Regions from separate parts of the Arthrobacter sp. TMN-50 genome, predicted to be linked through region 2. Evidence: riboswitches for the same ligand, from Rfam matches in the RefSeq annotation. Region 2 holds a riboswitch; the other holds the start of a gene.
The links. Region 2 has a riboswitch for thiamine pyrophosphate ahead of ACX80A_RS11470 (MFS transporter). Riboswitches for the same ligand answer to the same signal wherever they lie in the genome.
Positions count from the first base shown of each region.

Region 1: another riboswitch for thiamine pyrophosphate. It lies ahead of ACX80A_RS03575 (ECF transporter S component); the one in region 2 lies ahead of ACX80A_RS11470 (MFS transporter).

Region 1 is NZ_JBTNDG010000001.1:736,443-747,076, forward strand. Features, by position in the region: gene ACX80A_RS03560 (cupredoxin domain-containing protein) at 1-167, opposite strand, end outside; gene ACX80A_RS03565 (energy-coupling factor transporter transmembrane component T family protein) at 824-1,627, opposite strand; gene ACX80A_RS03570 (ABC transporter ATP-binding protein) at 1,624-3,117, opposite strand; gene ACX80A_RS03575 (ECF transporter S component) at 3,123-3,740, opposite strand; TPP riboswitch at 3,807-3,924, opposite strand; gene ACX80A_RS03580 (DUF4235 domain-containing protein) at 4,046-4,306, shown strand; gene mnhG (monovalent cation/H(+) antiporter subunit G) at 4,314-4,709, opposite strand; gene ACX80A_RS03590 (monovalent cation/H+ antiporter complex subunit F) at 4,713-4,973, opposite strand; gene ACX80A_RS03595 (Na+/H+ antiporter subunit E) at 4,970-5,554, opposite strand; gene ACX80A_RS03600 (Na+/H+ antiporter subunit D) at 5,551-7,161, opposite strand; gene ACX80A_RS03605 (Na(+)/H(+) antiporter subunit C) at 7,158-7,652, opposite strand; gene ACX80A_RS03610 (Na+/H+ antiporter subunit A) at 7,649-10,634, opposite strand, start outside.
Region 2 is NZ_JBTNDG010000009.1:55,674-66,307, forward strand. Features, by position in the region: gene thiM (hydroxyethylthiazole kinase) at 1-425, shown strand, start outside; gene thiE (thiamine phosphate synthase) at 422-1,093, shown strand; gene thiD (bifunctional hydroxymethylpyrimidine kinase/phosphomethylpyrimidine kinase) at 1,090-1,962, shown strand; gene ACX80A_RS11470 (MFS transporter) at 1,969-3,261, opposite strand; TPP riboswitch at 3,254-3,361, opposite strand; TPP riboswitch at 3,467-3,576, shown strand; gene thiC (phosphomethylpyrimidine synthase ThiC) at 3,569-5,299, shown strand; gene ACX80A_RS11480 (carbohydrate ABC transporter permease) at 5,493-6,527, shown strand; gene ACX80A_RS11485 (carbohydrate ABC transporter permease) at 6,583-7,554, shown strand; gene ACX80A_RS11490 (extracellular solute-binding protein) at 7,630-8,976, shown strand; gene ACX80A_RS11495 (HAD family hydrolase) at 8,987-9,889, shown strand; gene ACX80A_RS11500 (MBL fold metallo-hydrolase) at 9,879-10,634, shown strand, end outside.

The sequences.
Region 1 (10,634 bases), on a different contig from region 2:
GCTCCCTCCCCCAGCGCCGCATTGAACGTGGCCGGGTCGCAATCGTCCTGCATCTCGATGTGTCGTTGGCTGGGGCCGCTATCCGCCGCAGATGGTAGTCCGCCGACATTGAGGGCGAGGAAGACCGCGACCGCAGCTCCGCTCCTCGTGATGAATGCTTTGTTCATGTCACACGCTCCTAATGGTCTCGAGACCCATTTCACGGTGGTCAAGCCTCCATCCTTACCTGCCGACCTTGGGAAATCCTTGGGGCCGGAATGGCATCGGCGCGCATCGCTCGACAACTCGTGTACCGAGGCGCCAGGCCAGTTCCCGTGCCTTTTGCCAGGAGCAGCTTCGCGGTCGATATTCCGGGTAATGGCCGCATCCTGCTGCGCAACGGCAAACGCGTGCTATCAATGGAGCCGATATTCGCGCGACCGCAGCATCGATCGGTGCAGCAACATTCGCGTTCGCAGCGATCGCACCGTTAATCGGCGCTGATATGTCCGCTTCAGCAGCCAAATCTGCGTTGACGTTGAGGAGGTTCCCATCAAGCGAAGACCCCAGGTCGGTAGGCACGGCCCCAACATCCGGCACGGTGGCATCATGCAACAATCCGGTATCGGTGGTTCCCGTCTGGGCGTTGGCCCCGGCGTCGCGATCGAGACCGCCTGATCGAGAGTTGTTGCTTGCTTGTTCACACCGGAACCTCAACTCCAACACTGCCCCAAAACGGGAAAGGAACCCCTCCGATGAACTAACCCACAACCCGGGCAGACACCCCCAACTCCAGCTTCAGCGTTGTGCTGGTTGCTTATGCGTTGGTGTAAGGCTAATGGCCCTAGGACGCGCCGAGGAGGAAGTTCCAGGTTCCCGCGAGCACCGCTGCGGTCACCGCAGCGCCGGCAATGAGGATGCCGGCGAGGCAGACCCAGATGTCGATCCGACTGAAGGTGCTTTCCCTCGCCCAGGTGCGTTCTCCCGCCCCGAATCCGCGTGCCTCCATGGCGATGGCCAGCCGGGTGGCCCGGCGAATCGCCTGCACTATCAGACCGAACCCCTGCCCGAGGAAATTCCTCAGCCGGGCTACCGGATTGCCTTCAAACCCGACGCCGCGGGCGTGCCGGGCCAGCCCGAGGGTCCGCCATTCGTCCACCAGCAGCCCGACGAGGCGCAGCCCCGCCAGCGCGCCGAGCACAAACCGGTGCGGCAGCCGAAGCTTTTGCGCCAGAGCGTCGGCCAGATCCGTTGGATCGGTGGTGGTCAGCAGAAAAATTCCGGGCAGGGCGATGGCCAGCCCGCGCAACCCGATGGCGATCCCCGAGTTCACCGAGTCCTGGGTGAACAGGATCGGCCCTACCTCCAGCAGGACCGCGCCGGTCTTGTCCGCCAGCAGCGCCGTGCCGTAGGCAGCAACCATCGCGGCCAACACCAACGGCCAGGTCCGCTTCAGCAGGTGCCAGGCGCTGATGCCGAGCAGCGGCAGCAGTAGCAGTTGGCTCCCGAGGACGGCGGCGGCGCTTACCCAATCGATGCTGAGCATCACCACGATGGTTACCAGCACAGCGGCGAACAGTTTCGACAACGGGTTGGCCCGCGGAAGGAACCGTCCCGTGAGCTGGGGGGTGAGGACGTCGACGCTCACGGCGCCACCTTCAGCACGGCCTGGTGATCGGCGACCCGCAGCACACGACTCCCGAGCGCTTCGGTGAATTCCTGATCATGCGTGACGGCCAGAAGGCTGCCGCCGTTGTTGATCAGTTCGGCCAGCAGCGCCACCAGCTCCGCCCACGTATTGGCATCCTGCCCGAAGGTGGGCTCGTCCAGGACCAGGATGTCCGGGTCGGTTGCCAGCATGGTCGCCACCGAGAGTCTCCGCTTTTCGCCGCCGGATAGCGTAAACGGGTTGGCCTGTAGCAGCGAGGTCAGCCTCAGCCGTTCGGCGATGGGATCCACCCGCCGCCGGACCGCTGCCTCGTCGGTGCCCTCCAACCGCCGAGGACCAAACTCGAGCTCGTCGATCACCCGGTGGGTCAGGAACTGGTGTTCGGGTTCCTGAAAGACCGTCCCGATGCGAGTCACCAGTTGCGCCGACTTCCAGGCATGCGGATCACTGCCCGCGCCCCGGTTCAGCGCTGGAGCCGCCTCCAGCCGTCCGCCCCGCGCGGGCAACAGGCCGGCAAGGGTCAGCGCGAGCGTCGACTTTCCGCCCCCGTTGGGACCGACAATACCCAGCGATGAGCCGGCGCTGAGGGTGACGTTGACGCCGTCGAGCACGGCCGGGCCGCGTTTGGTCCGTGCTACTGCGAGCCCGCTGGCGGCGAGCAGCGCGTCCCCCGCCACGGGCTTCAGCACAGGGTGTGGGGGTTGATGGCCGGGTATCCACACTCCCGCTTCCGCCAGCCGGGCGCGGGTGGCCGGGGCGGTGAGCACAGTGCCGGGCGGCCCGTCGGCGAGGATGCCGCCGTCGGCCGCCAACACCACCACCCGGTCCACCACGTCAGCCCACACGGCCACCCGATGTTCCACCACCACTAACGTGGCGCCGGTGCGGTCCAGGACACGCACGACGGCGTCGCGCACCTCCAGTACGCCGGCCGGGTCGAGGTTGGCCGTCGGCTCATCGAGCAGCAGCAGCCCGGGCTGCATCGCCAGCACCGCCGCCAGCGCCAGGCGCTGCTTCTGCCCACCGGAGAGCGCCGTTGTCGGATGGTTCAATGGAACGTCCAGCCCGACGTCGTCCAGCGCGCGTCGGACACGTTCCCAGATCTCCGTCCGCGGGACGGCCTGGTTTTCGGCGCCGAAAGCCACCTCGTCGCCCACTCTGGCGAGCACGATTTGCGTGTCAGGGTCTTGAAGGACCAGGCCGGCGCGCCCCCGCGCTGCCTCCGGGGGTCGGCCATCAAGGGTGAGGGACCCCTGCTGTTCGCCCTGCCCCTCATCGCCCAGGACCCCCGCCAGCCCGTGCAGAAAGGTTGATTTCCCCGAGCCGGACGCACCCAGCAGTAACACCCGTTCGCCAGGCGCGACCGCCAGCTCAAGGTCACGGACTGCAGGGATCCTACGCCCGGCGTGGCGCCAACTCCAGCCCTGTGCGCTGATGCCGACGGCCTGCGTTCCGACGTGTTCGGCCATACCGGTTAGACGTCGGCCGTTCGTCCAGAGGCGAACGCGGAGAGCACTCCCGTTTTGGCCAGGGCGCGGACTGCCAACCACGAAACCAAGCCGGCAATCACTACCCCCGAGATGGCAGCGAACAGCACGTACATCAGCTGCCACTCCACTGCCCACAGTGCGTTGTAGAGGACGTTCTCGCTGATTGCCAAGGCGAGCCCGGCACCAAGACCCGCAAGCAGCGCCACACCGAGGTTCCACTTGCGGTACAGGAAAAGCAGGAAGATCAGTTCCGCGCCAATTCCCTGAATGAGCCCGGACAGCAGGGTGGTCAGCCCAAACTGGGTGCCGAGCAGCGCGGAAACGGCCGCTGCCAGCACCTCGCAGTAGATGGCGGCCCCCGGCTTCCTGATGATGAGGCCCCCGAGGACGCCTGCGATCAGCCAGCCCCCGGTGTAGAGGCCGGCCAGTGGCGGGAAGGCTGCCGTGAGGGCGGAAATGCCCGTGTAGCCAGCCGACCAGGCGAAAAATACCACTCCGACGGCAACTGCCACCACCGAGGCAACCACGATATCGACCACCCGCCATTGATACCGGGCCCGGAAGGTGGGGTTGCTGTGGGTTGGTGCTGTTGATGAAGCCATGTGAAATCCTCCTGAGGTACAGGAGGGGAGGGCATCCCTGCCCGCAGCAAATGCTACCGGCCGGGCACCCTGAGATACTCGACTCCCTTCGCCGGTACTAGCCGGATCAGGTTCGAGGGTCTGCGGTAGTCCGCACTCTCAGCGCTCGTCCACCAAAATGGACCGCGCTCCCCTGTCGTATGTTTAGCAATCTCAACTCTACACCTGTGGTGTTGGGGCTACCTGCGGGGCTGCCTGCGGAGCGCGTCGTCGTAGTCGGAGGGAAACGCTAGGCTTGGAAAAAGCCACCATAAAAAGGAGACACTGTGAATCAGCTGATGAAACTGCTGGGCGTAGCACTGAGCCTGGGCGCCGGCATCGTGGGCGCGAAGCTTGTAGATTTCGTCTGGACGAAGACCACCGGCAACGCATCGCCGAAGGACGAGGATGGCCTGGAGAACAGCCTGCGGTCGGCGATCGTCTTCGCTCTGATCTCCGGTGCTGTGCGTGCTGTCCTGCAGGTGCTGACCAACCGCACCACGCAGCGCGCCGCCAACCGGTTCGCGAAGACCCGCGACCTGACGTAGGTGGGTTCTACGTCTCGTCAGGGCGCTCGGTCGGTTTCCGGCCGGGCGCCCTTTTGTTGGCCGCCTTCTCCACCACCTCGTCCAGTTCATCCATGCTGAGCAGGTCTCGTCGCAGGTGTTTGGTGCGGTATCCCGCCCGGCCCACCATGTGGGCTGAGACGGGGACGGTCAGGAGCATGAAAATCCAGCACACCAGCAGGACCGGGATCAACACCCAGCTACGCAGTTGCAGCCCCATGGCCAGGAGGAACAGCAGTAGTCCCAGCACCTGCGGTTTGGTTGCCGCGTGCATCCGGGTGAGAAGGTCAGGGAAACGGAGCAGTCCGACGCCGGCAGCAACCGACATCAGCGCCCCACCGATCAACAGCACCGCGGTTAGGGCCTCCATCACTGTGTCAGACATGCGCTACTTCCTGTCCGTCACGAATCGGGCCACGGTGACCGAGCCGATAAACCCGATCACCGAGATTGCCACCAACAGCATGATGTTGTCGAGGTGCCGGTTGACGGCCATGTCCATGGCGAGCGCCCCGCCGATGGTGGCAAGCAGCACATCAATGGCCAGCACCCGGTCCAGGATCGACGGACCGCGGGCAATCCGGTACAAGGCACACAGGGACGCCAGGATCAGGAGTCCCGCGGCGACGGTGATGGCGACGATCATCATGTGCCGGCACCGTCCCGACGGTTCGCGTTTTCCGCGTCGAAACGCATTTCGGTCTGCAGCAGCGCTAGATCATCCCGGGTTCCCATAATTTTGATCAGCCAGGCTTCGGTGGCCCGCACATCGGCCCTGATCTTCGCCGCGTCCTCCGGCGTATTCACATCCAGGCAGTGCAGGTACAGGGTGGAAGTAGAGCGATCCACCTCCACAATCAACGATCCGGGGATCAGGGAGAGCGCGTGCCCGGTGACTGTCACCAGGAGGTCGGACTGACTCCGTAGCTGCACTGCGACCACCGCGTTGACAAGCCTCGGGCCCTGCGTGAGCGAGAGCCAAAACACTTCGAAACTCGCCACCACGAGCTTGTACAGGAACCGTCCGATGAACGGGACCGCGTATAGCACGTTGAATCGACCGCTGAGCTCCACCGGAGGCAGGTACAGCAGGTTGGCCACTGCGTAGGCGATCAGTCCGCCAAAAATAAGGTTCCCCGGGCTGAAGTCCTGCCACAGTGCGCCCCAGACGATGACCAGCCAGATAATCAGGGGCAGTTCCGTGATGAATGGGATCTTCTGTCGGCTCATGGCGCGCTCCCTTCGCCCAGGACCGCTTCAATGTAATCGGTCCGCTCCAGCATGTTCTGCGCAGCGTTGTCGCTGATCTCAAACAACGGACCTGCCAGGAGCGTGAGGAGCACTCCCAGGCCCACCAGGCCCATGGTGGGACCAACCATGGTGCGGGGTAGCAGGTTCACCGGGTTGCGTCCAGAGAACCGCCCAGTGGTCTCGCCGTTGACGCGGTGCGAGGTGCGAACGGCTGACCCGTCTGCCTTGGTGGCGAGCAGGATTGGATCCGGGTGCAGCGCGTCTTCAGGGCGGCGCCAGAAGGCACGGTTCCAGACGCGGGCAATCGCCAGCAGGGTCAGGAGGCTGGTGAGCACACTGGCACCAACCGCCACATAGGCGATGGGCGAGCCCAGTTCGACGCCGGCCTGCAGGATACCCAGCTTGCCGACGAACCCGGAGAAGGGCGGTATCCCGGCCAGATTCATTGCCGGGATGAAGAACAGTACGCCGAGTAGCGGCGACAGCTTGGCGAGCCCACCAAGACGGTCCATATTGGCGGTCCCACCGCGGCGTTCGATGAGCCCCGTGACCAGGAACAGACTGGTCTGCACCGTGATGTGGTGGGCCACGTAGAAGATCGCGGCGCCCAGCCCGACGACGGTGGAGATCGCCAGCCCGAAGATCATGAACCCGATGTGGCTGACAAGGGTGAAGGACAGCATTCGTTTGATGTCCGACTGCGCGAGGGCACCCAGGACGCCGACCACCATGGTGAGGATGGCCACCACCATCAGCAGCGTGTTTATCCGGTCCCCTGGGAAAAGCAGGGTCTCGGTGCGCACCATGGCGTACACCCCCACCTTGGTGAGCAGCCCTGCGAACACTGCGGTGACGGGCGCCGGCGCCGTGGGATAGGAGTCCGGGAGCCAGAAGGATAGGGGGAACACCGCTGCCTTAATCCCGAAGGCGACCAGCAGCATCAGGTGCAGCATCATCTGGGTGGCGGGGTCGATCTCGCCGAGCTTGATCGCGAGGTCGGCTAGGTTGATGGTTCCGGTGGCGGCATAGATCATGCCGATCGCGATCAGGAAGAGCAGCGAGGACAAAACGCTGACCACCACATAGGTGACCCCCGCCCGGATTCGTGGCGTGGTTCCGCCCAGGGTCATCAGGACGTAGCTCGCGGTCAGCAGGATCTCAAAGCCCACGTACAGGTTGAAAAGATCGCCGGACATGAACGCGTTGGAGACGCCGGCAACCAGGATCAGGTACGTGGGGTGGAAGATCGAAATTGGTCCGTCCTCATCACCGTCCGCCATGCCCTGGCCGGTGGCATAGATCAGCACGGCGAGGCTGACGGCGGTCGAAATGACCAGCATCAAGGCGGAGAACTGGTCAACCACCAGGGTGATCCCGAACGGCGGCAGCCACCCGCCGATGAAGACCGCCGTCGCCCCGTGGTTGGCAGCGTTCTGCAGCAGGATCAGTTCGAGCACCAGGGTGATGCTGAGCGTGGAAATGCTGACCGCACGCTGTGACCGGGAATGACGAATCAGGAGGAAGGCGATCGCCGCTCCGAGGAACGGCATGACCACGGCCAGCGGTGCGAGGCTTGCGATGTTCACCGTGGCTCCTTCGGGTCGGTGGAAAGGTCAAAGACTCCTGCGTTCTGAGACCCGGGGGCTTCCTCGGCTTCCTCCAGCGGAGTGAACTCCGTGGTCTCTTCGGGCACGTCGGCGTCGTCCTCGGCATCGAAGCTGCCCTGGCTCGCCACTCTGCGGTCCTCCAGGTCGTCCTGGATCTCGTCACGACGGCCCAGGACCCAGGACCGGTAGATGATGCCCAGCATGAAGGCGGTCACGGCGAAGGAAATCACAATGGCGGTCAAAATCAGGGCTTGGGGCAGCGGATCCGAGTAGGCGTCGGCAGCGATTTCCTCCGAGTAAAGGGGTGCGACGCCGGCCCGACCTCCAGCTGAAAGCAACAGGATGTTGGCGCCGTTGGCCAGCAGGATCAGACCCAACAGGACCCGGGTCAAGCTACGCTCCAGCAGCAGGTAGATGCCCCCCGCGAAGAGGGCTGCCATGACCACCAACAGGGTGATGTTCACGCTCATCGAACCACTCCCTCGCCGGTCTCGGTATGTTTTTGCTGTTGTAGCTTCATCTCGTCGGGGTCGTTGCTCGCCGAGAGGCCCTCGCTGCGTTCATCGATCTCCGAGCCGAGGCTCCGTAGCACGTCGAGGACCAGCCCCACGACCACCAGGTAGACACCAATGTCGAATATGGTCGACGTGACAAACTTGACGTCGCCGAAGACCGGCATCCAGAACTCCAGGATGGCCGTCTGGAGAACCTGGCCTCCCAGCAGCAGTGGGATCAGCGCGCTCAGGGAGGTGGTCGCCATACCCGCGCCGAGCAGGACGCCCGCGCTCACCGGGCTGGCTTCCGCCAGTTCAAATCGCCCACCCGCCAGATAGCGCACGGTCAGCGCCAGCCCTGCCAACAGTCCACCCGCGAATCCGCCGCCCGGCAGGTTGTGACCGGCAAGGAGGAGGTAAATGGAGAAGATAATGATCGAGTGGAAGAGCAGCCGGGTGACGACCTCGAAGATGATCGATCGGCGCTCGGGTGCGAGGGTCCGGCCAGCGACCAGCCACGCGTCCCGGGAGACTGACGAGAACTTCTTCGCCAACGCCAGCGCTGCGGCTTCCCGCCCGAACTCGGCAATGGGCTCCTGGCCACGATCGACGGATCCGGATTTGACGGTCTCTGCCCGCTGGCGGGTATCGCCCCGACCGCGGATGAAGATCAGGCTGGCGATGCCGGTGGCTGCGATGGCCAGCACTGAAATCTCCCCGTACGTGTCCCAGGCCCTGATATCGACCAGGGTGACATTGACGATGTTCTCTCCACCGCCGCGCTCGTAGGCCAGACCCGGGTACTCCAGTGACACAGGGGTGGCGACTCGTGATGTCATGGATGACATGGCGATCGCCGCCATCACCAGCCCGAAGGAGATTCCCAGCACGGCCCGAAGCAACCGGTACCGTCCCGGCTCCCGCTGCCACAGCCGGGCGGGTAGCGAGCGGAGCGCGAGCACGAAAGCCACCAGCACAATGGTTTCCACCAGCATCTGGGTCAACGCCAGGTCCGGCGCCCCCTGCAGCGCGAAGATGAGTGCCATCCCGTACCCGGTCACCCCGACCATGAGCACTGCCATGAACCGCTTGGTGGCGCGGACCGCAGCCAGAATGCCGAGAATGATGACGACGCCGGCCGCCACCTGTGCTGGTGAATCAGCGATATGCCACCGATCCGGGAGCGGCGCGTCGTAGAACACGATAGCCGTCAGGGGGGTCAGGATGGCCATGGTCAGAATGACGAAAAGGTAGAACGCCAGCGAACCGCGCTGGGTGCGGCCGGTGATCCAGACGGCGACGTCGTCGAGCGTGCCGATGGTGTACTTGTAGCCGCGTTCGGCGTCGACCAGTGAGGGAACCTTGGATTGGGCTCGCTCGACGTGGGCGCGGAACCAGAACAGCAGAATGCCGACGGCGACGGTGATTGCGGAGAGCAGCAGCGCGGGAGTGAACCCATGCCAGAGGGCGAGGTAACGTTCCTCACCGTCGGCCTCAAAGAGTGTCACGTACGGCTGGATGATGGAATCCAGCGGGGCCGGCCAGAGCCCGAGGACTACGGTGAACACGGTTAGCAGCGCCGGGGCGAAGAGGAAGGACTTCTCGACGGTCTCGAACGGGGTGGGTTCCTTCCCTTTGTCGGCGAACCCGCCCCACACGAACCGGGCACTGTAGGCGAAGGTGAGGGCCGAACCGGCGACAATGCCGACGAGTAGTATCGCCCCAAGGGGTGTGGGGTCGGTCTCTGCCTGGTGGATGAAGGTCTCGAAGACGGATTCCTTGGCGACGAACCCCAGCAGGGGCGGAAGCCCGGCCATGGATGCCGCGGCAATGGTAGCGACGACGGCCAGGACTGGCGCGGTCCGGCGGATCCCAGCGAGTTTGCGGATGTCGCGGGTGCCCGACTGGTGGTCAATGATGCCGACGACAAGAAACAGGGTGGCCTTGAACAGCCCGTGGGCAACGAGCAGGCCTAAACCGGCCAGGGCCCCGCCTGGCCCGCCCAACCCGACCACCATGGTGAGGAAGCCGAGCTGGCTGACCGTCCCGTAGGCGAGGATCAGCTTGAGGTCGTGCTGCCGCAGGGCACGCCAGCCACCGATGAGCATGGTGGCCAGTCCCAGGGCCATCACCATCGGCGTCCAGGATGCGGCGTCGGCGAACCCTGGGGCAAACCGGGCCACCAGGTAGATACCGGCCTTTACCATCGCTGCGGCGTGCAGGTAGGCGCTCACCGGGGTGGGCGCCGCCATTGCGCCGGGAAGCCAGAAGTGGAAGGGGATCAGCGCGGATTTGGTGAGCGCACCCACGAGGATCAGGCCGACGGCGACGTCGACCACCATCCCGGCGGAGAGCAGCGACCCGGATTGGGCCATGATCTCCGAGATGCGGTAGGTCCCGGCGGTCTGGCCGAGCATGATCATGCCCACCAGCATCGTCAGGCCGCCGAAGGTGGTCACTATCAGGGCCTGCAGGGCTGCGCGTCGGGCCGCCAGACGGTGCCGCGAGTAGCCGATTAGCAGATAGGACAGCACCGTGGTCAGTTCCCAGAAGATGAACAGCAGGATCATGTCGTCGGCGGTGACCAAACCGAACATCGAGCCAGCGAAAGCGAGCAGTTGGGCGCCGAACGGCCCGATGTTTGGTTCGTCCTGTTTGAAGTATCGCGCGCAATAGAACAAAACGAGGGCGCCGATGCCCAGGATGAGGAGCGACAGCACCGCCGACAGCGTGTCCATTCTGAATGCCAGTTCAAGGCTAAGATCGGGGATCCACCGGAAAACTGTCGAAGGCGGTGCGTTGGGCTGGCCTTCGGGGAGGCTCTGGCCCTCCCCCGTGTACTGACCGAACGTGGCAATCAGCCAGACGAACGCCGCCGCGGGGATGGCGGCGAGCACATAAAAGGCCGAGCGGCCGAGCCGCCGGAAGATCAACGGCGCGACAAAGGCTACCGCGAAT
Region 2 (10,634 bases):
GTGCTGGAGGCAGAGGGGTGGATTCGACGGAGAGTCCCGTGGCAGCCGCGGAGGCCGCAAAGCATCTTGCTGCCGCGTTCTCCGCAACGGTGGCAGTGTCAGGTGCAGTGGACCTGATCACGGGTCCCGACGGCGAAGCCGTCACCGTGGCGAACGGACACCCGTTGCTGACCCAGGTGACAGGTGGTGGGTGCGCCCTCGGCGCAGTCATGGCCGCCTTCGCTTCCCTGACCGATGATCCTCTGCTCGCGGCCACGGCGGCAACAGCCGTCTACACCGTTGCAGCGGAGCAGGCAGCTAGGGGAGCGCACGGGCCGGGAAGTTTTGCAGTCGGGTTCGTTGACCGATTGGCGGGCGTCACTCCCGACGACGTCGTTACCGCATTGAACCTCCGCCATGCAGCCACGCCGGACGGCATCCGGTGAACCAGCCGAATACCAGGCCAGATTTTAGGCAGCGCCTCCCGCTTTACCTGGTAACCGATACCAGCCAGTGCGTTCCGCGAACGGTAACCGCTGTGGCTGCCGCAGCGGTGGCGGGTGGAGCAACGGTGGTTCAGGTGCGAGACAAGGAGGCGTCATCCCGGGATTTGCTGCACCTGCTGATGGCGGTCGCGGACTCTGTAGGAAACGTGGTCCCGGTGCTGGTCGATGACCGGGTGGACATCTTTCTTGCGGCGCGGGCGGCAGGGGCACGGGTGGCCGGAGTGCATGTTGGCCAGTCCGACCTGCCCGCGGAGCTGGTTCGCACCCTCGTAGGGCCGGAAGCCATTGTTGGATTGAGCGCGGCAACTGGACCGGAGATCCAGACGGCGCACCGCCTGCCTGAAGGGACGGTGGACTATCTGGGGGTTGGGGCCATTCACGCCACTGCCACGAAGGCGAATCATCCCCGGCCGCTGGGCGTTGACGGTTTCAGAGCCCTCATTGAGTCAAGCACCCTGCCCTGCGTCGCGATTGGCGGCATCAGCCGTGCCGACGCGCGTCCGCTGCGGGATGCGGGCGCTGCCGGAATGGCCGTCGTGTCTGCGGTCTGCACCGCCATCGATCCACAGGCAGCGGCCGAAGACCTGAGGGCGGAGTGGCGCCGGTGAAGAGTCGCGATCTACGCAGTATTCCGCGGGTCCTCAGCATTGCCGGGACAGATCCGACCGGAGGGGCTGGGATTCAGGCAGACCTGAAAAGTATCGCCGCCCTGGGCGGATACGGGATGGCCGTTGTCACTTCTCTCGTGGCGCAGAACACCCGTGGCGTCCGCTCCGTACACACACCCCCGGCACGCTTTCTCGCCGAGCAACTTGAGGCGGTCAGTGATGACGTGGCGATCGATGCGGTGAAAATCGGCATGCTCGCAGATGCGGCGACCATTGCCGTCGTTCGCGACTGGCTTGACCGGGTGCGGCCGCCGGTGGTGGTCCTGGATCCGGTCATGATCGCCACCAGCGGGGACAGGCTCTTGGCGTCCAATGCGGAGGCCGCGCTGCGGGAGCTGGTGAGCCAGGCGGATCTGGTCACCCCGAATCTTCCCGAGCTGGCGGGCCTCCTGGATGAACCTGTCGCCGCGGATTGGCTCGCAGCGATTGAACAGGGCCGGAACTTGTCCCGGGCCTGCGGGACCGTTGTGCTCGTCAAGGGCGGCCATCTGGCAGGGGAAACCAGCCCTGACGCTCTCGTCGATGCTATGAGCGTCGTAGGTGCTACGGGAGGAGACGTTGTCGAATTCTCTTCCCCGCGGGTAACCACAAAGAACACTCACGGAACTGGATGTTCGTTGTCCTCCGCCGTAGCCACCGTCATGGCTCGCACGGGTGAGTGGTCCGTTGCTGTTTCCCAGGCCAAGGACTGGCTGCAGGACGCACTTATTCACGCCGACGAATTACACGTCGGGCAGGGCAACGGGCCAATCAACCACTTCCACCGGTTATGGGCCACAGCGGAAACAACCACGCGCGGAGGGCACTAACCGCCATCAGTGGAGATGGCGTGTCCTGTTTGTTTCGGGTCCGATGAATCCACCGACGAGCACCAGAAAACCGGCGAAAGCGAGCAGCACCGCGATGGCTTCGTGCCGCCCCATCATGTCCTGCAACGGGGGCAGGTAATACGGGTAGAGGGCGGGAAGGACGATGGAAAGGCTGTACCCCACGCCATACCCGCTGGACCGCACCGCCGCCGGGAAGCGTTCAACGAGGTAGGCGCCCACGGGCCCGTATCCGGAAACCGTCACTATCTGCAGGGCCACCACCAGCACCACCACGCCGCTGATGCTGGCGGTGGAAAACACACCGAGGAACGTCATCGGGGCCAGAACCGCTCCAAGCAGACCGAATCCGATGAAGAAGGAGCGCCGCCCGGTGTAGGTCGATACGTGCCCGCAGGCCGCCATGAACACAGCGGACGCCGCGGTGGCACACATCATGGTGAAAGAAATGGCTTTCGCACCCAGGAGCCCATCTAATGCCAGTTCACTGGCCAGCGTGGGGATCGCCATATAGGTGAAAAGCCACAAGCCGCTCATCAACAGAAAAACCTGCCACAGTTCGCGGCGGTGCTCACCAACCAGAATGTCCTTCAGTGGGTTTACCCGCTTGGGCGACCGCTTCCAGACGGGAGAATCCCCAACACGCTTCCGGTAAAAGACCAGCATGCCGAATGCCAGCAAGGATCCGAGCAGGAACGGGATCCGCCAACCCCAAACGTTGTACGCATCCTCGTTCAGCACGGTGAGAAGGCCGAAGACCAGGGCCGCAATGCTGGCATTGGCCCACGGCGACATCCACATGATGAGTCCGCTGACCAGGCCGCGTCGCCTTGGTTCCGACCATTCCATCGCGAGCGGAATCGCCGATGTGTACTCGCCGCCCAGAAAAATCCCTCCGACGAATCGTAGGGCAATAATAGCCACCAGTGTCCCGCCGCCAAGAACGGTATGACCGGGAACCAGGGCGATGAGCAGGGTCGTCACCGCGATGCCTAACAACGCCACCTGGGTCGTGGCGGTTCGACCGATCCGATCCGCTATCGGACCGAAAATTGCGCCCCCCAACGGTCTTCCAAGGAGGGTCGCAATGAAAATCAGTCCTGCGTTGCCTGCGAGATTTTCCGGACCGAACAGGTGGGCGGCCGCGGGTGCCAGGGCGATGACGGGTAGGAAAATGTCGAACTGGTCGACGTAGTTGCCGAAGATCCCACCGCGTACGGCTCGCCGCGCGTCGAGCGGCATGGTCTTCCTGGGCGCGTTAAGTGCGCGGATATGAGGCATCGATCTCACTTCCTTCGCCGGCATTACCCGGACAGGTTCAACGGTCGAAGCTGCTTCAGCTTCCTCTCAGCCCGTGGCGCGGGCTCCCGTGTGGTGTTTGTTCTGCAAACACTAGAGCACGTTGAATGCCTCTCCGACATTTTTGTCCCTAAAGCCCCGTGTGCCTGCGTCATGTCCGACATTGGCGGACGGGATGTTAGTGTCGTGTCATCCACACGGGTGCCCTATTGCAAGGGCTGAGATTGGGCTGATGCAGCCCTTGACCGTCGAACCTGTCCGGGTCATGCCGGCGAAGGAAGTAGGAACCTTGAGTGCCGTTAATTCGCAGTCCCTTTCATATGTCCACGATTCTGAGCACGGCATCGCTGTGCCCGTCACCGAAATCGCCCTCGAAAACTCGCCGGGCAACCGCCCCAACGAACCACTCCGCGTCTACCGTACCGCCGGCCCAGGCAGTGACCCGGTGGTGGGCCTGCCACCACTGAGGCAGCCCTGGATCACCGGCCGGAACGACGTCGAGCAGTACCAGGGGCGCGAACGGAATTTGTTCGACGACGGCAGGTCGGCGATCCGTCGCGGGCGTTCCTCCCAGGAGTGGAAGGGTGTGCAGCCCATCCCACTGCGTTCCCGCGACGGCAGGGTTGTTACGCAGATGCACTACGCACGTCGCGGGGTCATCACCGAGGAGATGCGGTTTGTCGCGTTGCGCGAAAACTGCGACGTCGAACTGGTTCGGGCCGAAGTCGCAGCCGGGCGCGCAATCATTCCCAACAACATCAATCACCCCGAATCGGAGCCGATGATCATCGGCAAGGCCTTTCTCGTCAAGATCAACGCCAATATCGGCAACTCGGCGGTTACCAGCTCGATCGCCGAGGAAGTTAGCAAGATGCAGTGGGCCACCCAGTGGGGCGCGGACACCGTCATGGACCTTTCCACAGGAGATGACATTCACACCACCCGTGAGTGGCTCATCCGCAACTCCCCAGTGCCCATTGGCACCGTACCCATCTACCAGGCATTGGAGAAGGTAAACGGGGAGGCTAGCGACCTCACCTGGGAAATCTTCCGTGACACTGTTATTGAGCAGTGCGAGCAGGGTGTCGACTATATGACCATCCACGCCGGGGTACTGCTGCGCTACGTTCCGCTCACCGCCGAGCGCGTCACGGGCATCGTTTCCCGCGGCGGGTCGATCATGGCCGGGTGGTGCCTGGCCCACCATCAGGAAAACTTCCTGTACACGCGCTTTGACGAATTATGTGAGATTTTCGCCCGGTACGACGTCGCCTTCTCACTGGGAGATGGCCTGCGGCCCGGTTCTATCGCTGACGCTAACGATGCCGCGCAGTTCGCCGAACTGGACACCCTCGCCGAACTCACGAAGCGGGCCTGGGCCTACGACGTCCAGGTCATGGTGGAGGGACCCGGCCACATCCCCTTCCACCTGGTTCGGGAGAACGTGGAAAGGCAACAAGAATTGTGCGACGGTGCGCCGTTCTACACCCTTGGCCCCCTGGTTACCGACATCGCGCCAGGCTACGACCACATCACCTCAGCAATAGGAGCGACCGAAATAGCCCGGTATGGCACCGCCATGCTCTGTTACGTGACGCCGAAGGAACACCTCGGCCTGCCCAATCGGGACGACGTCAAGACCGGAGTGATCACCTATAAGATCGCCGCGCATGCCGCCGATCTGGCGAAAGGACATCCGGGCGCCGGGGATCGGGACGACGCCCTCTCGAAGGCACGCTTCGAGTTCCGGTGGCGCGACCAGTTCGCGCTTTCGCTGGACCCCGAGACTGCTGAGCAGTTTCATGACGAAACACTTCCCGCCGAACCGGCGAAGACCGCCCACTTCTGCTCGATGTGCGGACCGAAGTTCTGTTCCATGCGGATCTCCCAGGACATAAGGGACCAGTTTGGAGGCGCCTCGGCGCAGGAGGCTATCGCCGGGATGGCTGGTAAGTCCTCCGAATTTCGCGCCGCCGGGGGCAAGGTCTACCTTCCCGCGCCGGTTCTCCCCCGAAACTAGGAGTTAGCGGGCTGGCGAAGGAGCACGCAGGTGACGGCCGCTTCCCCGCCGAGCCCGCGCAATGCAGTGGGTGACGTGGCTTTCAGGACGTTACCCACTGTTTCCTCCGGGGTCACTCCAGGTTGATCTCGGATTCGCTCTAGCTCCATAGCGTTGCTCCCATCAGGCAGTTGAGATGGGAAAAGCGAACCACATGTCATCAGAAATTATCGCGCGGCGGCGGAAGCGGCAACGCATGGAGCGGTTGTGGTTACCGGCGGTCTATTTGGCGCCCACCCTGGTGTTGCTGTGGGCCTTCGACATCTATCCAATCCTTTTGTCCGGGTGGATGAGTTTATGGCGTTGGGGTATCCAGCCCGAGCAATTCATCGGCCTGGACAACTACATCAGGATTGCCGAGCAGATCGGTGATGCCCCGGGAGGAGCACCCGGAGAAGTTGGCCAAAGCCTGGTGGTGACCGGCTTTTACGTCCTGGGTACCGTACCAGCGACTATCGTGATCGCGTTCGTGATTGCCAATCTGCTCAATTCGAAGATTCGGTTCTTGACCGCGCTGCGTACCGCCTATTTCGTCCCGTACATCACGTCCACAGTCGCCGCGGGGCTGGCGTTCGTCTGGCTGCTCAATCCCCAGGTCGGCTTGCTCAACTCGGTGATGGAGTGGCTGGGGCTGCCCCCGCAGCAATGGCTGCTGGACCCCGATCCCCTCGTACCCAAGCTGCTGGGTGCCGTAGGCATTGGCTGGCCTGACGGCGTTCCCGGGTTCCTGGCCGGGCCCAGCGTAGCCCTGGTGTGTGTGATGGCGTTCAGCGTGTGGAACACGTTGGGTTTCGCCGTCGTCATCATCCTGGCCGGCTTGATTACGATCGATCCCCAGGTGAAAGAGGCCGCTCGGATGGATGGGGTGAACTCGTGGCAGATGGCCACCCGCATCACCATGCCGCTGGTTTCACCAACCCTGTTCCTACTCCTGGTGGTGTCCACCATCCGGTCTTTCCAGAGTTTCAACGAGGTATACGTCCTCACCAGTGGCGGTGGCTACGGGGCAGGTGCCGGTTCGCCACTGGATTCAACCCTGACGCTACCGGTGCTCATCTTCCGCCACCTCTACGAGCGTCCCAGTTCGGTGGGATTCGCCGCGGCGTTGTCCATGCTCCTGTTCCTTCTTCTGCTGATCGTTACCCTGGTGCAATTTCGGTTCGCTGAGCGGCGCGTGCATTACGACTGAGTTCCCTTCGGAATTCCAGACCCCCCACCACCAGACCGAGAAGGCGGAACCGCCCATGGCACTGCACACCATCGAAAATGCGACTGATGCCCCTACCAGCACCCGGTATCCGGCCGCTCCGCTCAACCAGTCCGACCGGACCTACGCGCTCCAGCGCTGGCGCCGGACCGCTGGAAGGATTGTCCTGTACACCGCATTGATCGCCGGGGCGGCCGTCATGCTGTTCCCCTTCGCCTGGATGATCACAAGCTCCCTGAAAACTTTCCAGGAAGTCAACCTGTCACCGCCGACGATGCTGCCGTCGGATCCGCAATGGTCCAACTACGCCGAGGCGTGGGATGGGCCGCCGTCCGGGTTCGGACGCTATTTCCTCAACAGCCTGATTGTTGCGGTGCTCGGCACCGCCTTGCAGCTCGTCACGGGGATCACGGCCGCGTATGCCTTTGCCCGGATGAAGTTCCGGTTCAATAATCTTCTCTTCCTGGTGGTACTGGCCACCATGATGATTCCTTTCGAGGCGCGAATCGTGCCCAATTATGTGCTGATCCGACAGATCCCTTTCGCGGGCGGCAATGACCTCTTCGGGGAGGGAGGGTCCGGGCTGTATGACACCTATGCCGGGATGATCCTGCCCGGCGTCGCCGGAGCGTTTGCGATCTTCCTGCTGCGACAGGCGTTTATGGCGGTGCCTCGCGATTACTGGGACGCCATCCGCATGGACGGGGCATCCCACTGGACCTTCCTGTGGCGAGTTCTTGTTCCGATGACCATGCCCGCGGTACTCACCGTGGTGCTGTTCGGGTTTATTGGACGGTGGAACGAATTGCTGTGGCCCCTGATTGCCACCCAGAGCGAATCCATCCGGCCGGTCCAGCTTGGGCTGATGGCGTTCTCCGGCGATGAAGGCTCCCTCCACCACCTGCTGATGGCGGCCACGACACTGGTCGCAATACCGGGCATCATCTTCTTCCTCTTTGTTCAACGCCGTTTCGTGGAAGGCCTCACAGCCTTCGGCGTCAAGGGCTGAAGCCAGCTGGCCCGTCCACCGACCATCCCACCCATTGCACAACAACCCCCTAACCGCACCGGAGGTGCCTGTCCCATGACTCTGCCAAAAAAAGCCGTCCTTCCCTCCTTTCTTCTCGCCAGCACGCTGGTGATCACGTCCTGCGCCGGTGGTGGCGCAGGTGCTTCGGAAAACGCTGCTGCCAGCACGGAAAGTGTTGACAGCAGCGAGCTTCCGGAGGGGGTGGAAATAGATTTCTGGCACATCCAGGCCACCATTTACGGTGAAGCGATCACCGAAATGGTTCAGGAGTTCAACGAGACGAACGAGTGGGGCATCGTGGTCAACGAGTCCTTTAAAGGCTCCTACCAGGAGCTCAACCAGGCCGTCCGCGCATCCCTGGCCGGCGGGGGCGCCCCCGATGTCACCATGGCCTACGAAAATGACACGCTCGAATACGTGGCAAACGGTGTGATCGAACCCCTCGATCCGTACATTGAAAGTACACAGTACGGCGTGCCCGACGAGGACATGGATGATCTCGTTGACGGCGTCCTGGCCCGGCAACGGGTGGACGCTTACAACGGAAGCACCTTGTCCTGGCCTCATGGCAATTCCAGCATGGGGATGTATTACAACGCCGACCTTTTCGCCGAGGCCGGAATTGAGGCACCCCCCGCCGACTGGGAGGAATTTCTGGAGCAGGCACGCCAGATGAAGGACAAAACCGGGCTGCCCTATTCCGCCATGGGCACAGGCAAGAACGGCGTGTATTACAACATGCTGCGCTCTAAAGGCATTGACCCGTACGACCCCAAAGCAGCGACCACCCAGTTCACGTCCCCCGAATCCATTGAATCCCTGGAGCTGCTTGCCCTCCTTTTCGAAGAGGAGCTCGTGTATACGGCGGCGGACACCGAGCAGGAATTCACCAACGAGCGCACCGCTTCCGAGCTGGGCACCACGGCACGGACCTCAACGAAAATCGAGCAGATTCAGGACAAGTTCCAGTGGTCTGTGGCCATGACACCGCAGGAATCGGCCAAACCCATCACTCAACTCTTCGGCGGGAATCACGTGATCCTTTCGTCCGACGATCCTGAGCAGGAACTTGCTTCGTGGCTCTTCATGCGTTGGTTTGCTGATACGGAAGCCCAGTCCATTTATGCGGCGCGCACCGGCTATTCACCGGCCGTGGAAAGCGCCCTCGACACCGACATTCTGAGCACCAACTACAAGGAAAACCCGCAGAAAGCTGAAGCTTTCGACAACGTGTTCATCAACGCCCAGATCATGCCGCCCACCGCTGCTGGCAACGCCATCGATGACATGGTCACTGGAGTGGTCGAAGAAGTGGTGCTGGGTCGGTTGACCCCGCAGGAAGCGGCGGAGCGCATGGATGGCGAAGCAACCAGCCTCCTCGAAGCCGCACCGCAGAACTGAGGATGTCACCATGCCTACATGTTCCGCGAACCTTCTACCTACCCACGTTGGGGCGATGCTTCCCGCACCATTCGAGAACCTCGCTGCAGTCGAGGTGGTGCTGTTCGACCTGGACGGCACGCTGCATGACGACCCCCGCATGACGGACCATTACGCAACGGGGTTGGAAAAGATGCTACCCAACGGGGGTGGCAACGGCTTCCGGGAAGAAATAGCTGCTGTGCTTCAACGGACCCACCCCGCCGTGACTCCAGGTTGTTTCGTCGAGCCAACCCGCGGTGTCGTCGTCCACGCCCCCCAATGGACGGCAACCACTGCCACAGACTGGGACGGTAACCCGGTGCCCCTTCCCGACGATCTGCGGGGTGGCGTGAGCCATGACGGACCGCTGCGCTATCTAGGCGATCAATGGCAAATCATCGGAGCGCTGGCAGCCCGCCGTGGAGCCGACCAGCGTCTATTGCGTGAAGCGTTTACCGGCGCCCGCCGGTTCGTCAATGCCGAGGCAACCACCCTGATCCGATCCGAACACCTGGATGATGTTCTGCAGCGCCTCGGAGATGGACGCCGACTGTTGCTGGCCACCAACACTCCTGAGGAACTCGCCGGCCCGCTGGTACAGCGACTCAACCTACGCCAGCCGTTCGAAATGGTGCGTTTTGACGCCCGCAAGCCAGCAGGATGTGCGGAACTCATCACCCACGCGAAGGACCACTGGGACACAGACCCAGGAGAGGTACTAGTGGTGGGGGACAACCTTTGGAATGACCTGTTGCCGCCCGCGGAGCGGGGCTGCCTGACCGTTCACATCGACCCGCTGAAGATTGATCCGGGCGCGCGCTGGTCCAGCGCCCGGCATGCTGATTTTTCCTCGTTCGCCACCGCACTCAAGGAGATACCCGATGGCATCTGACCACGAACCGATCCTGACCTTTTTCAATGGCACCACCACCATCGGCGGGGTTCAAGCCGCCGTCCAATTGGGCACCTCGACCCTGTTCTTCGACTTCGGGACAACCCCAAATCCCACCGGTTCCTTGTTCTCCCGCGCCTCTCCTGCACCCTCGGAGGGGAACCTCGTGGCTCAGTTGCGGGCTGGAATGGCACCCCTGGTGGAAGGACTTTACGACCCGGACCAACTTGCCCCCTTCGGAGGAAGTGTTGCGTCCGCGGTGAAACCAATGCGGACACGTGGACGGCTGTTGGAGAACGCTTCCCTCCTGCAACGGCCCGAGGCGATGGGCATTTTCGTCAGCCACAACCATAATGACCACTGCGCGCTCCTCCCGTTCGTCAACCCGGCGGTTCCCGTGTTGATGAGTTCCGATGGCGCAGCGCTGCACGCGGGCCTGACAGAGGTGGGGGTTCTGCCGGGCACTCCGGCCACGGTCCGCGGTCTGGACGAGGGTGAACACGTGCTCGTCGGTGACCTGGACCTGGAACTCGTGCACGTCGACCATGACGTCCCCGGCGCGGCCGGGTTTGTTCTGCGCGCAGGGGACCGGCGGATTGCCTGGACGGGGGACTGGCGTGGCCACGGCCACGCACCGGAACGCATGGCAGCCTTCGCAGAGCGTGCGTCCGGGGTCGACTTGCTCATCACCGAGGGCACCACCCTCAGACCCGACACCAGCCCGGTCAGGCCACTATCCGAAGCT